Kineococcus sp. NBC_00420: one gene and its partner. The protein of the gene in region 1 interacts with the protein of each later gene in a pairwise test. Links are inferred from orthologs where the notes say so. Each region holds a gene or a part of one and is shown in the gene's direction. Other genes may lie near its edges.

Region 1 (8,097 bases):
AGCGCAGCGCGACGCCGTCGCTGGGGAGCGCCACGGCCTCCTCACCGTCGACCTCCTCTAGGGCGAAGACGCCCGTCCGGACCCCGTCGGCGCTGAAGCGGGCCGCCAGGGCGTTGACGACGCGGAGGCCGCCGTTCTCCCGGAGGTGGCCCTGGACGAACAGCACGCGCAGCGCCGGGCGGCCGGAGTGTGCGGAGGACATGGCCGTCACCGTACGTACTCCGCGGCTCCGTGACAGGCGTGTTACGAATTCGTTAACCCGTTGGCAGGCAAGGCGTTGGTCCGCCTGGGTGACCTTTCGTGACTCTCTGCGGTTTCAGCGGCGAGACCGTGTACCGGAACCCCGGGAGGCGTCGCGAGCGCGGCCGGAACGACGAAGAGGATCGGGTCCGTTTCCGGACCCGACCCTCTTCACGTGCTGGTGGGCGATACTGGGATCGAACCAGTGACCTCTTCCGTGTCAGGGAAGCGCGCTACCGCTGCGCCAATCGCCCTCGGTACCCACGGTCGGGAGCTACCCGACTGCGAGTGGAGGTGGAGACGGGATTCGAACCCGTGTGGACGGCTTTGCAGGCCGCTGCCTAACCTCTCGGCCACTCCACCGTAGAGGCTCACGGCCCCGTTGTGCCGACTTCCGAGCGGACGACGAGACTCGAACTCGCGACCCTCACCTTGGCAAGGTGATGCGCTACCAACTGCGCTACGTCCGCATGCCCTGGTTTCCCTGCCGTTCCCGGCCGGTTCCCCGTGGCGTTGAAAACATTAGCCGACGTCGGCCACAAGGCCAAATCCCCTCCCGGCTCACGCGGCCGCGGGGAACGGAAGAGCTGCGACACGGGAGAACCCGCCGCGGCGACAGTGCCGGGGCGGGTCCGCTCGCGTTCGTGCGTCGTCTGCCGGTGCGTCAGGACACCAGGCGAGCGATGAGCTCGTCCAGGTCCAGGTGGCGGGTCTCGCGGCCCGGGGGGACGAGGGCGTCGGCACGGCGCAGGAAGCGCCGGACGTCGGCCTCGTCGGCTTCGAGTTCCGCATTGCCGTCCGGGGACGACAGGCGGAGCAGGACCCGGGGGCGGCCGTCGAGGGTGTCGGAACAGGGCCGCACCTGCACGTCGCCGGTGCCGGCGGGTGCGGTCAGTCCTTCCCTCAACAGGTCCCGTGCGAAGACCCACTCCACGTCCGTGTCGCCACCGCGGAAGACCGCGTGGATGGCGTAGGGGTCGTCAGCTCCGTAGTGGAGGCTGGCGGGGACGGGGAGTCCCGGACCACTGGTGGTCCGGAGTCGCAGCGACACGTCGACGTCGACCTCGGTCTTGCGGTGCGGCAATGCAGGCACGTCGACCTCCGTGTGTGCTCATGGCCGCTGACGGGCTCCAGCGACCGTGTCCATGAGTTTCCCACCAACTGCGCGCTTGAAACACCCGAACGACGCAAGTGGGACGTCGGCGTGTCGCCGGAGGTTCCCCCACCGTTCGGCCCCGGCGGGTTCGCGGGCCTACGAGAGGGTGTCTCCGCAGGTCAACCGCCGTCCGGCGGGCCGCTGTGACGGTTCTCACCACGGGTCGACGCGAAACCTCCACCTCCGGCGGGAGCGTCGCGTCCCGTCCGTGCGTTGGAGGGGTGGGTAGGTCGTGGACGGAGGGTGAGCGGTGCGGACGGTGCACGAACACGGACCTGGGGACCAGGACGGCGCGGTGGACGGGCAGGTGGACGAGCGAGTGGACGGGCAGGTGGAGCACTGGGCGCGCGCCGAGGGGGCGTCGCTGCCGTCGCCGCCGACCGCGCCGCACCCCGTGGTGACCGGGGTGGACGCCCCGGTCAGCGCCCACCAGCACCGGCTGCGGCGGACCCGGGCCGCCCTGCACGCCCAGCGCGAGCGGATCCGCGCCGACACCCGCAAGAACCGGGTCTACCGCGCCGTCGTCGGGGCCGTCGGCGCGTTCGTCGTCCTGCTCGGCCTCGTGCTGGTGCCGCTGCCCGGTCCCGGCTGGCTCGTGGTGTTCCTCGGGCTCGCCGTCCTCGGCACGGAGTTCTCCTCCGCCCAACGGCTCAAGCACTTCGGGGAACGCCAGCTCCACCGCTGGGCCCGGTGGCTCGCGCGCCACTCCCTGGCGACCCGCGCGGCGCTGGGGACGGGAACCGCCGCCGTCGTCGCGGCCCTGCTCTGGGGCTACCTCGCCTGGCAGGGGCTGCCGGCGTGGACGCCCGAGGTCGTCACCGCCCAGCTGCAGTGGGTCCCGGGTCTCTGACCGCGGCGGTCGAGAGCACGGCCCGAGTCACGGTATGGTTCTCGGGCCGGACGCGCTCAGCGCGACGTTCGGGCGATTAGCTCAGTGGTAGAGCACTTCGTTCACACCGAAGGGGTCACTGGTTCGAACCCAGTATCGCCCACCCAGCATCATCAGGACATGACCCTCGTCGGCGTCCTGTGCGAGATCCACCTCTTCCCGGTGAAGTCCGTCCCGGGATCCTCCCTCACCGCGGCCGAACTCGGCCCCGACGGCCTCCTGGGTGACCGCGGCCACGCGGTCGTCGACGAGGCGGGTCGCGTCCTCGCCGCCAAGCGGAACCCCGCGCTGCGCGGGCTCGCCCTCGCCGGGGACCCCCTCGAACCCCGCCTGCGCACTCCCGACGGGACGGCGCTCGCGGACTTCCTGGCCGTGCCCGGGGCACGACTCGCGCCCGTCGACGGCGGAGCGCGGCAGGTGGCTCCCGTGCACCTCGTCAGCCTCGGCCAGCGACGGGAGCCGGACGCCGGGGACTCCTCGCGGGCCAACCTCGTCGTGGAGTTCGGCGCCGACGAACCCCCGGCCGCGGACCTGCAGGGGTGGACCTGCTCGATCGGCGCGGCGGTGTTGCGGCTGGGGGGAGCGCCCCGGCACTGCGCGGGGCTGTTCGCCCAGGTCGCGACGGGCGGGGTGCTGCGGGTGGGGGACGAGGTCCGCGTGAACCCCCCTGGGTAGAGTCGAACGGTCCGTCCCAGCACCAGCAGCCCAGACCAGCGGAGGCCCCACGTGTCGGCCCAGTTCAGCATCACCCGATCCGGGGAGACCCAGCAGGTGGCCGCCGGCACCACGGCAGGGGAGCTGTTCGCCGACGACCGCGCCGTCGTCGTCGCGAAGGTCAACGGCGAACTGCGCGACCTCTCCCACGTCCTCGCCGAGGGCGACGACGTCGAGGGTGTCCTCATCTCCTCCGACGAGGGCCTCGCCGTGCTGCGTCACTCGACCGCGCACGTCATGGCCCAGGCCGTGCAGCAGCACTTCCCCGAGGCCAAGCTCGGCATCGGCCCCCCGATCCGCGACGGCTTCTACTTCGACTTCGACGTCGAGCGCCCCTTCACCCCCGAGGACCTCAAGGTCATCGAGAAGACGATGCAGCGCATCGTCAAGGAGGGGCAGCGCTTCGCCCGTCGCGACGTCTCCGACGACGAGGCCCGCGCCGAGATGGCCGACGAGCCGTACAAGCTGGAGCTCATCGGCCTCAAGAGCACCGCCCCCGGTGGTGTCGCGGACGCGGCCGAGGGCGCCTCGGCCGAGGTCGGCGAGGGCGGACTGACCATCTACGACAACCTCAAGCGCGACGACTCCGTGGCCTTCAAGGACCTCTGCCGCGGTCCGCACCTGCCGACCACGCGTCTCGTCGGCATCGGGTTCAGCCTGACCCGCTCGGCCGCGGCCTACTGGCGCGGGAGCGAGAAGAACCCGCAGCTGCAGCGCATCTACGGCACCGCGTGGCCGTCCAAGGACGAGCTGAAGGCCTACCAGGAACGCGTCGCGGAGGCCGAACGTCGCGACCACCGTCGCCTCGGGGCGGAACTCGACCTGTTCTCCTTCCCCGACGAGATCGGGTCCGGCCTGGTCGTCTTCCACCCCAAGGGCGGGGTGATCAAGCGGGAGATGGAGGACTACGTCCGTCGCCGCCACATCGAGGAGGGGTTCTCCTACGTCGGGACCCCGCACATCTCCAAGGGTGGTCTGTTCGAGACCTCCGGGCACCTGCCGTACTACGAGGACACGATGTTCCCCGGCATGGAGCTGGAGAACTCGAAGTACTACCTCAAGGCCATGAACTGCCCCATGCACAACCTGATCTTCCGTTCGCGCGGTCGGTCCTACCGGGAACTGCCGTTGCGGTTCTTCGAGTTCGGGTCCGTCTACCGCTACGAGAAGAGCGGCGTCGTGCACGGCCTCACCCGCGTCCGCGGGCTGACCCAGGACGACTCGCACTCCTACGTCACCCAGGAGCAGGCGCCGGGAGAGATCAAGCACCTCCTCGACTTCGTCCTCGGCCTCCTCAAGGACTTCGGTCTCGACGACTACTACCTCGAACTCTCCACCCGCGGGGACTCGGCGAAGTTCATCGGCTCCGACGAGGAGTGGGAGAAGGCCACCGCGGTCCTCGAGACCGCGGCGAAGGAGACCGGGCTGGAACTCGTCGCCGACCCCGGCGGGGCCGCGTTCTACGGGCCGAAGATCTCCGTGCAGGCCAAGGACGCCATCGGCCGCACCTGGCAGATGTCGACCATCCAGTACGACTTCAACCAGCCCGCCCGCTTCGAGCTGGAGTACACCGCCGCCGACGGCACCAAGCAGCAGCCGGTGATGATCCACTCGGCCAAGTTCGGTTCGCTGGAACGCTTCTTCGGCGTCCTCGTCGAGCACTACGCCGGGGCGTTCCCCCCGTGGCTGGCCCCCGTGCAGGTCGTGGGGATCCCCGTCGCCGACGCGCACGTCCCGCACCTGCAGGAGGTCGCGCAGAAGCTGCGCGCCGCCGGGATCCGGGTCGAGGTGGACGACGCCGACGACCGGATGCCGAAGAAGATCCGCACCTGGACCAAGCAGAAGATCCCGTTCCTGCTCATCGCCGGGGCCGAGGACGTCGAGAACGGTGCGGTGTCGTTCCGCTTCCGTGACGGCAGCCAGGAGAACGGCGTCCCGGTCGACGACGCGGTCGCGCGGATCGCCGCCGCCGTGCGTGACCGGGTGCAGGTGTGACGTGAGCGGTGACCCGACCGACGACGAGGCGGTGGGGGTCGAACCGGCCGAACGGTTCGCGGGGGAACCCGACGGGTTCGCCCGGTTGTGGACCCCCCACCGCCTCGCCTACATCCAGGGCGAGAAGAAACCGGCCGACGGGGAACCGGGCAGCTGCCCGTTCTGCCGGGCGCCGGGCCTCGCCGACGACGAGGGGCTCATCGTGCACCGCGGCGAGCACGTCTTCGCGGTGCTCAACCTGTTCCCGTACAACCCCGGGCACCTCATGGTGTGCCCCTACCGGCACGTGTCGGCCTACGTCGACCTCTACGCCGACGAGCTGGCCGAGTTCACCGCCTTCACCCGGGCGGCGATCCACACGCTGACGGCGGCCTCGAACCCGTCGGGTTTCAACGTCGGGATGAACCAGGGCGCGGTCGCCGGGGCCGGGATCGCCGCGCACCTGCACCAGCACGTCGTCCCGCGCTGGGAGGGCGACGCCAACTTCCTGCCCGTCGTCGGGCGGACGAAGGCGATGCCGGAACTGCTGGAGGACACCCGGTCGCGGCTCGCCCAGGCCTGGACCCGCGGGTGAGGCCCGTGCTCGTCTTCGACGGGGACTGCGGGATCTGCACCCGCCTGGCGGGGTTCGTCCCGGCGTTGCGGGCCGACGTGGACGTCGCGGCCTGGCAGACCCTCGACCTCCCCTCCCTCGGGTTGACCCCCGAGGCCTGCGACCGGGCGTTGCAGTTCGTCGACGCGCGACGGCGGATCTCCTCGGCCCAGGACGCGGTCGCGGTGCTGTTGCGGCACAGCGCCTTCCCGCTGCCGGTGGCCGGTCGCCTGCTGCAGCTCCCGGGGTTGAACGCCCTGGCCGGGTTCGGCTACCGCTGGGTCGCCCGGAACCGTCAGCGCCTGCCCGGCGGGACCCCCGCCTGCGCCCTGCCCGCCCAGCGCTGACGCAGCCCCCGCACCGACACCCGTTCCAACGGCACGAACGCCAGCAGGCAGACCACCGTGGGCAGGAAGTGGATGCCGAGGGTCAGGTAGGTGCCCAGGTGGAAGAACCCCCAGAACAGGATGGCCGCGGCGAGCGCGCGACCCCGCAGCCACAGCATCACCGGGGAGCAGAACTCCGCGACGATGACGATCCACTGGATCCCGACGACGAAGAACGGGATCCGCTGCAACGCGTCGGTGAGCCCGTTGCCCCGGCGGGAGAACGCCCACGTCGTCACCGCCCCGTTCGCCCAGTCCCAGCCCCCGAAACGCACCTTGGCCAGCGAGGCGAGGAAGTACGTGCAGACCGTCGCGACCTGGATGCAGCGCACCGCCCAGCCGGCGGACTCGCTCGGCCCACCGCGGGCCCCCGCACGACCCACGCTCGGCAGGACCAGCAACGCCACCAGCAGGGCGACGTGGTCGTGGTCGATCTTGGAGTAGCTGAAGCCGTTGCCCAGCCAGTACAGGTAGGCGATCGCGCAGACCGCCCCGGCCACCCGGGGCAGACGTCCGCTCGCCGCCACCAGTGCGGTGACGGTCAGCACCCACAGGTCGAGGTGGGTGACCACGTGCGTCGGCGCCGGTACGTGCAGCGCACGGAAGAGCAGGATCGGGCGGTACAGCTGCGCCGGCACGTCCCCGTGCGACAGCGGCCACGTCGTGATCCGCCACGCGTCCCAGACGACGAAGAGGTACAGCAGGACCCGGAGCGCGGCGATCCGCCGCAACGGGACCGCGGGGAACCACCACGTGCGCCACGCGCTCACGAGCAGCACCCCAGCGGGTGCCGCGGATCGGGGACGTCCCAGCTGGAGAGGACCTCGGTGCTCTTCCCCACCACCGTCCCGTCGTGCAGCGCGCTGACGTCCTGGACCAGGATCACCTCCGCGTAGCGCGGCGCATCGGGGTGGCGCGTGGCGTAGGCCGCCGCGATCGCCTCCAGCAACGCCGGGTCGTCGACGAAGCGGCGCAACTGGCCCTCGACCTCCGCCCGGCGCAGCCCGACACCGCCGGGGGAGAGCGGCACGTCGACCTGCTCGCCGTCGACGGTCACGGCCTCCACCCGCGTCGAGCGGATCTCGCCGTTCAGGTCCACCCCGAAGGCGTACTGCGACATCGGGGCGAACGGCCAGCGGTCGTCGTCGAAGCGCAGGGTGCCCAGGACCAGCGCGACCAGGAACGCCAGGGCGAGCGCGGTGCGCCACCACCGGGCGGGACGGGACAGGTGGTGCACGACCCGAACCCTAGTGATCGCGCCACCCGGCGCGGGCGACCGGAGCGTGGGCGCGCCGACGCTACCCTGGAGCCCCCCGACCCCGACGGACGACGAGACGATGCTCAACAGGTACGCGCGTGCGGTGGTCACGAAGGTCTTCACCCCGTTGGCGCGGCTGCTGCTGCGGCTGGGGGTGACCCCGGACATGGTGACGGTCTTCGGCACGGTCTGCACCGTGCTCAGCGCTCTCGTCCTCTACCCCACGGGGCACCTGTTCTGGGCCTCGCTGGCCGTGACGGTCTTCGTCCTCTTCGACACCATCGACGGGATCATGGCCCGCATCCTCGGCCGGTCCGGCAAGTGGGGCGCCTACCTGGACTCCAGCCTCGACCGCTTCGCCGACAGCGCCGTCTTCGGTGGGCTGGTCGTCTGGTTCGCCCGCGGCGGGAACGACGAGCTCACCGCCGGGCTCGCCCTGGCCTGCCTCGTGTTCGGCAGCATCGTGTCCTACGTCAAGGCCCGCGCCGAGGGCCTCGGCTACACGGCCAACGTCGGCATCGCCGAACGCGGCGAACGACTCGTCGCCGTCCTCGTCGGCGCCGGGTTCGTCGGCCTCGGTGTCCCGCTGCCCTTCCTGCAGGTCGTCCTCGGCCTGCTCGCCCTCGCCAGCGTCGTCACCATCGTGCAGCGCATGTCGACGGTCCGCCGGCAGGCGCTGGCCGACCACCCCGCATGACCCCCCGCACCTCCCTGCGCCGCACCCGCGACCGGTGCGTGACCACGGCCTTCCGGCTCGGCTGGCGCCTGGCCCGCAGCGTCCCCGAACCCCTCGCCGTCGCCGCCTGCACCCGGGTCGCCGACCGCGTCACCGCCCGCGGTGGGAAGGGCGTGGAGCAGTTGCGCCGC
Region 2 (3,399 bases), 1.3 Mb from region 1 along the record:
ACGTGCGCCGCGTCCGGATCCCCGGCTACGTCCTCGTCCGCATGGACCTGACCGACGAGTCGTGGGGCGCCGTCCGGCACACCCCGGGGGTCACCGGTTTCGTGGGCAACACCCACCAGCCGGTCCCGCTGTCCAACGACGAGATCTTCTCCATGCTCGCGCCGACGTTGCCGTCCAGCGAGAAGGCCGGCGAGAAGAGCGCCGGTGGTGGCGCCGCCGCCGCCCCGACGAAGACCGTCGACTTCGAGGTCGGCGAATCGGTCACCGTCATGGAAGGCCCCTTCGAGACCCTCCCCGCGACGATCTCCGAGATCTCCACCGACCGCGCGAAGCTCACGGTGCTGGTCTCGATCTTCGGCCGCGAGACGCCGGTCGAGCTGAACTTCAACCAGGTCGCCAAGATCTGACGCACTGCTCTCCCGCGAGACGCCCTCACCCCGAGCCGGGGTGGGGGCGTCTCGTTTTGGGGGCAGGGGGAGTCCTCCCGTAGACTGATCGACGGCCACAACACGTCGTCGCCCGAACCGCGGGCACCGAACGGCCGTCACGCATCCGAGGAAGGGATCGCTCATGCCCCCCAAGAAGAAGGTCTCCGGGCTCATCAAGCTCCAGATCAAGGCCGGCCAGGCGACCCCGGCCCCGCCGATCGGGCCCGCGCTCGGTCAGCACGGCGTGAACATCATGGAGTTCTGCAAGGCGTACAACGCGCAGACCGAGTCCCAGCGCGGCAACGTCATCCCGGTCGAGATCACGGTCTACGAGGACCGCTCGTTCACCTTCATCACCAAGACCCCGCCGGCCGCCGAGCTCATCAAGAAGGCTGCGGGCGTGGAGAAGGGCTCCGGCGAGCCCCACGTGAAGAAGGTCGCGAACCTCACCAACGCCCAGGTGCGTTCGATCGCGGAGCAGAAGCTGCAGGACCTCAACGCCAAGGACGTCGACATGGCCGCTCGCATCATCGCGGGCACCGCTCGGTCCATGGGCATCACCGTCTCCGACTGAGCTGTCGCACCCGACACCCAGCGGTAGTTCCAGTGGCAGGGCCGCGCGCGGTCCGTTCGACCACGACCCTCAACGATCCAGAGGAGCAGAAGTGAAGCGCAGCAAGGGTTACAAGGCCGCAGCCGAGAAGATCGACTTCGACGAGCTGTACGCACCGCTCGACGCCGTCAAGCTCGCCCGCGAGACGTCGCTGGTGAAGTACGACGCCACCGTCGAGGTCGCGTTCCGCCTCGGTGTGGACCCCCGCAAGGCCGACCAGATGGTCCGCGGCACCGTCAACCTGCCGCACGGCACCGGCAAGACCGCCCGCGTGCTGGTCTTCGCCGTCGGTGACCGCGCCGCGCAGGCCGAGGCCGCCGGCGCCGACATCGTCGGTGGCGACGAGCTCATCGACGAGGTCGCCAAGGGGCGCCTCGACTTCGACGCCGCCGTCGCGACCCCGGACCTCATGGGCAAGGTCGGTCGTCTGGGCAAGGTGCTGGGCCCCCGTGGTCTGATGCCGAACCCGAAGACCGGCACCGTGACCATGGACGTCGCCAAGGCCGTCACGGAGATCAAGGGCGGGAAGATCGAGTTCCGCACCGACAAGCACGCCAACCTGCACTTCGTCATCGGCAAGGCGAGCTTCGACGACACCCAGCTCGTCGAGAACTACTCCGCCGCGCTCGACGAGGTGCTGCGCCTCAAGCCGTCCTCCTCCAAGGGCCGCTACCTGCGCAAGGCCACCATCACCACCACGATGGGCCCGGGCGTGCCGGTCGACCCCGCGCTGACCCGCAACCTCACCGGGGAGGCGACCGTCAACTGACGCGTCGCTGAACCACCCCGCAGGGGCGGGATCCCGTTCCGGGGTCCCGCCCCTGCGTCGTGCGGTCAGGACCACCCGTCCACGGCGTGTAGTCTTGTCCAGTACCGAAGACCGCCGGTCGCTACCCACACCTCTGGTGCAGAACCTCTGGTGCTGGTAGCTGAAGGCCCCGCAGTGCGGGCGACCTGCGCAGGTGAGCAAGAGCTTCGATCGTGGCCCTGGTGGCCGCCCTCCGACGCCCCGCGCACCTGCGCCGGGGCGTTTCGTGCTTTCGGGGTCGACCGGTTTCCCCCGAGACGAGGAAGGAGGGCACACATGCCGAAGCCCAGGAACATCGCCGCCGTGAAGCAACTCACGGCTCTGTTCCAGGAGTCCAACGCCGCGGTGCTCACCGAGTACCGGGGGTTGTCCGTCGCGCAGCTCACGAACCTGCGGACGGCGCTGGGTCCTGACACGACCTACGCGGTCCTGAAGAACACGCTGACCAGCATCGCCGCGAAGGAGGCCGGAGTCACGGCCTTCGAGGGGCAGCTGTCCGGCCCCTCCGCGATCGCCTTCATCACCGGTGACCCGGTGGAGGCGGCCAAGGGTCTGCGTGACTTCGCCAAGGCCAACCCCCAGCTGATCGTCAAGAGCGGCGTGCTCGACGGCCGCGCGATCAGCGCCGACGACGTCAAGGCCCTGGCCGACCTGGAGTCCCGCGAGGTTCTCCTCTCCAAGGTCGCCGGTGTCCTCAAGGCCACCCAGTCGAAGGCCGCGTCGCTGTTCCAGGCGCCGCTGTCCAAGACCGTCCGCACCGTGGAAGCGTTGCGGGAGAAGCAGGCTGCGGGCGCCCCCGCAGAGGCTGCTGCGGACGAGGCCCCCGTGGCCGAGACCGTGGACGCCTGAGCTCCCAGCTCCCACCCCCCTGCCCGCGCAGCGAACCGCGGGACCCACACACTCAGGAAGGACCGCCCTCATGGCGAAGCTCAGCACCGACGAGCTGCTCGACGCGTTCAAGGAACTCACCCTCATCGAGCTCTCCGAGTTCGTGAAGAAGTTCGAGGAGACCTTCGACGTCACCGCCGCCGCCCCCGTGGCGATGGCCGGTGGCCCGGTCGCCGGCGCGCCGGCCGAGGCTGCTGAAGAGCAGTCCGAGTTCGACGTCATCCTCGAGGCCGCTGGTGACAAGAAGATCGGTGTCATCAAGGAGGTCCGCGCGCTGACCTCCCTCGGCCTCAAGGAGGCCAAGGACCTCGTCGACGGTGCCCCCAAGCCCGTCCTCGAGAAGGTCGCCAAGGACGCTGCCGAGAAGGCCAAGGCCCAGCTCGAAGCCGCTGGCGCCACCGTCACCCTCAAGTGACCCCCGCCCGGGGCTGACCCGGGTCGCTACGCCCCAGGGGCGGTCGGACCTCGGTCCGGCCGCCCCTGCGGCGTTCCCGGACGACTTCCGGGGCCGGTTCGGCGAGTTGCCCACACGCCCGGGGGGTCGCCTTGACGCGGACGCGTCGGGGGGACATCCTCATCTCGGTCGTCAACACGACCGCCTGCTCGTCCCGACACCGTCGTCGGGGCCGACGTCGCCGTCGGGGGGCTCGCGGTCACCGGCG

The links. Proteins that work in one complex are often made in the same cells at the same time.
Region 2: the proteins of thrS (region 1) and rplA interact in binary tests that used the Escherichia coli proteins (3 or more experiments, as listed by UniProt). The link is inferred for Kineococcus sp. NBC_00420 from one-to-one orthologs.

The regions. Positions count from the first base shown.
Region 1 is NZ_CP107930.1:5,030,567-5,038,663, forward strand. What follows is about bases 2,514-5,502. They hold thrS (threonine--tRNA ligase), read left to right. Parts: upstream 2,514-3,011; coding sequence 3,012-4,994; downstream 4,995-5,502. Other genes in these bases: OG218_RS24585 (MOSC N-terminal beta barrel domain-containing protein), read left to right, coding at 2,514-2,960; OG218_RS24595 (HIT family protein), read left to right, coding at 4,996-5,502. Outside these bases: OG218_RS24550 (glycosyltransferase), read right to left, coding at 1-202; OG218_RS24570 (SsgA family sporulation/cell division regulator), read right to left, coding at 905-1,333; OG218_RS24575 (TIGR02611 family protein), read left to right, coding at 1,704-2,246; more of OG218_RS24585, read left to right, coding at 2,406-2,513; more of OG218_RS24595, read left to right, coding at 5,503-5,568; OG218_RS24600 (thiol-disulfide oxidoreductase DCC family protein), read left to right, coding at 5,565-5,933; OG218_RS24605 (hypothetical protein), read right to left, coding at 5,882-6,742; OG218_RS24610 (hypothetical protein), read right to left, coding at 6,739-7,209; pgsA (phosphatidylinositol phosphate synthase), read left to right, coding at 7,310-7,927; OG218_RS24620 (phosphatidylinositol mannoside acyltransferase), read left to right, coding at 7,924-8,097. UniProt on the Escherichia coli protein: Catalyzes the attachment of threonine to tRNA(Thr) in a two-step reaction: L-threonine is first activated by ATP to form Thr-AMP and then transferred to the acceptor end of tRNA(Thr). The rate-limiting step is amino acid activation in the presence of tRNA.
Region 2 is NZ_CP107930.1:3,683,787-3,687,185, forward strand. The notes cover bases 1-2,951. They hold rplA (50S ribosomal protein L1), read left to right. Parts: upstream 1-1,093; coding sequence 1,094-1,810; downstream 1,811-2,951. Other genes in these bases: nusG (transcription termination/antitermination protein NusG), read left to right, coding at 1-407; rplK (50S ribosomal protein L11), read left to right, coding at 571-1,002; rplJ (50S ribosomal protein L10), read left to right, coding at 2,126-2,698; rplL (50S ribosomal protein L7/L12), read left to right, coding at 2,769-2,951. Also shown: more of rplL, read left to right, coding at 2,952-3,152. UniProt on the Escherichia coli protein: One of the primary rRNA binding proteins, it binds very close to the 3'-end of the 23S rRNA. Forms part of the L1 stalk. It is often not seen in high-resolution crystal structures, but can be seen in cryo_EM and 3D reconstruction models.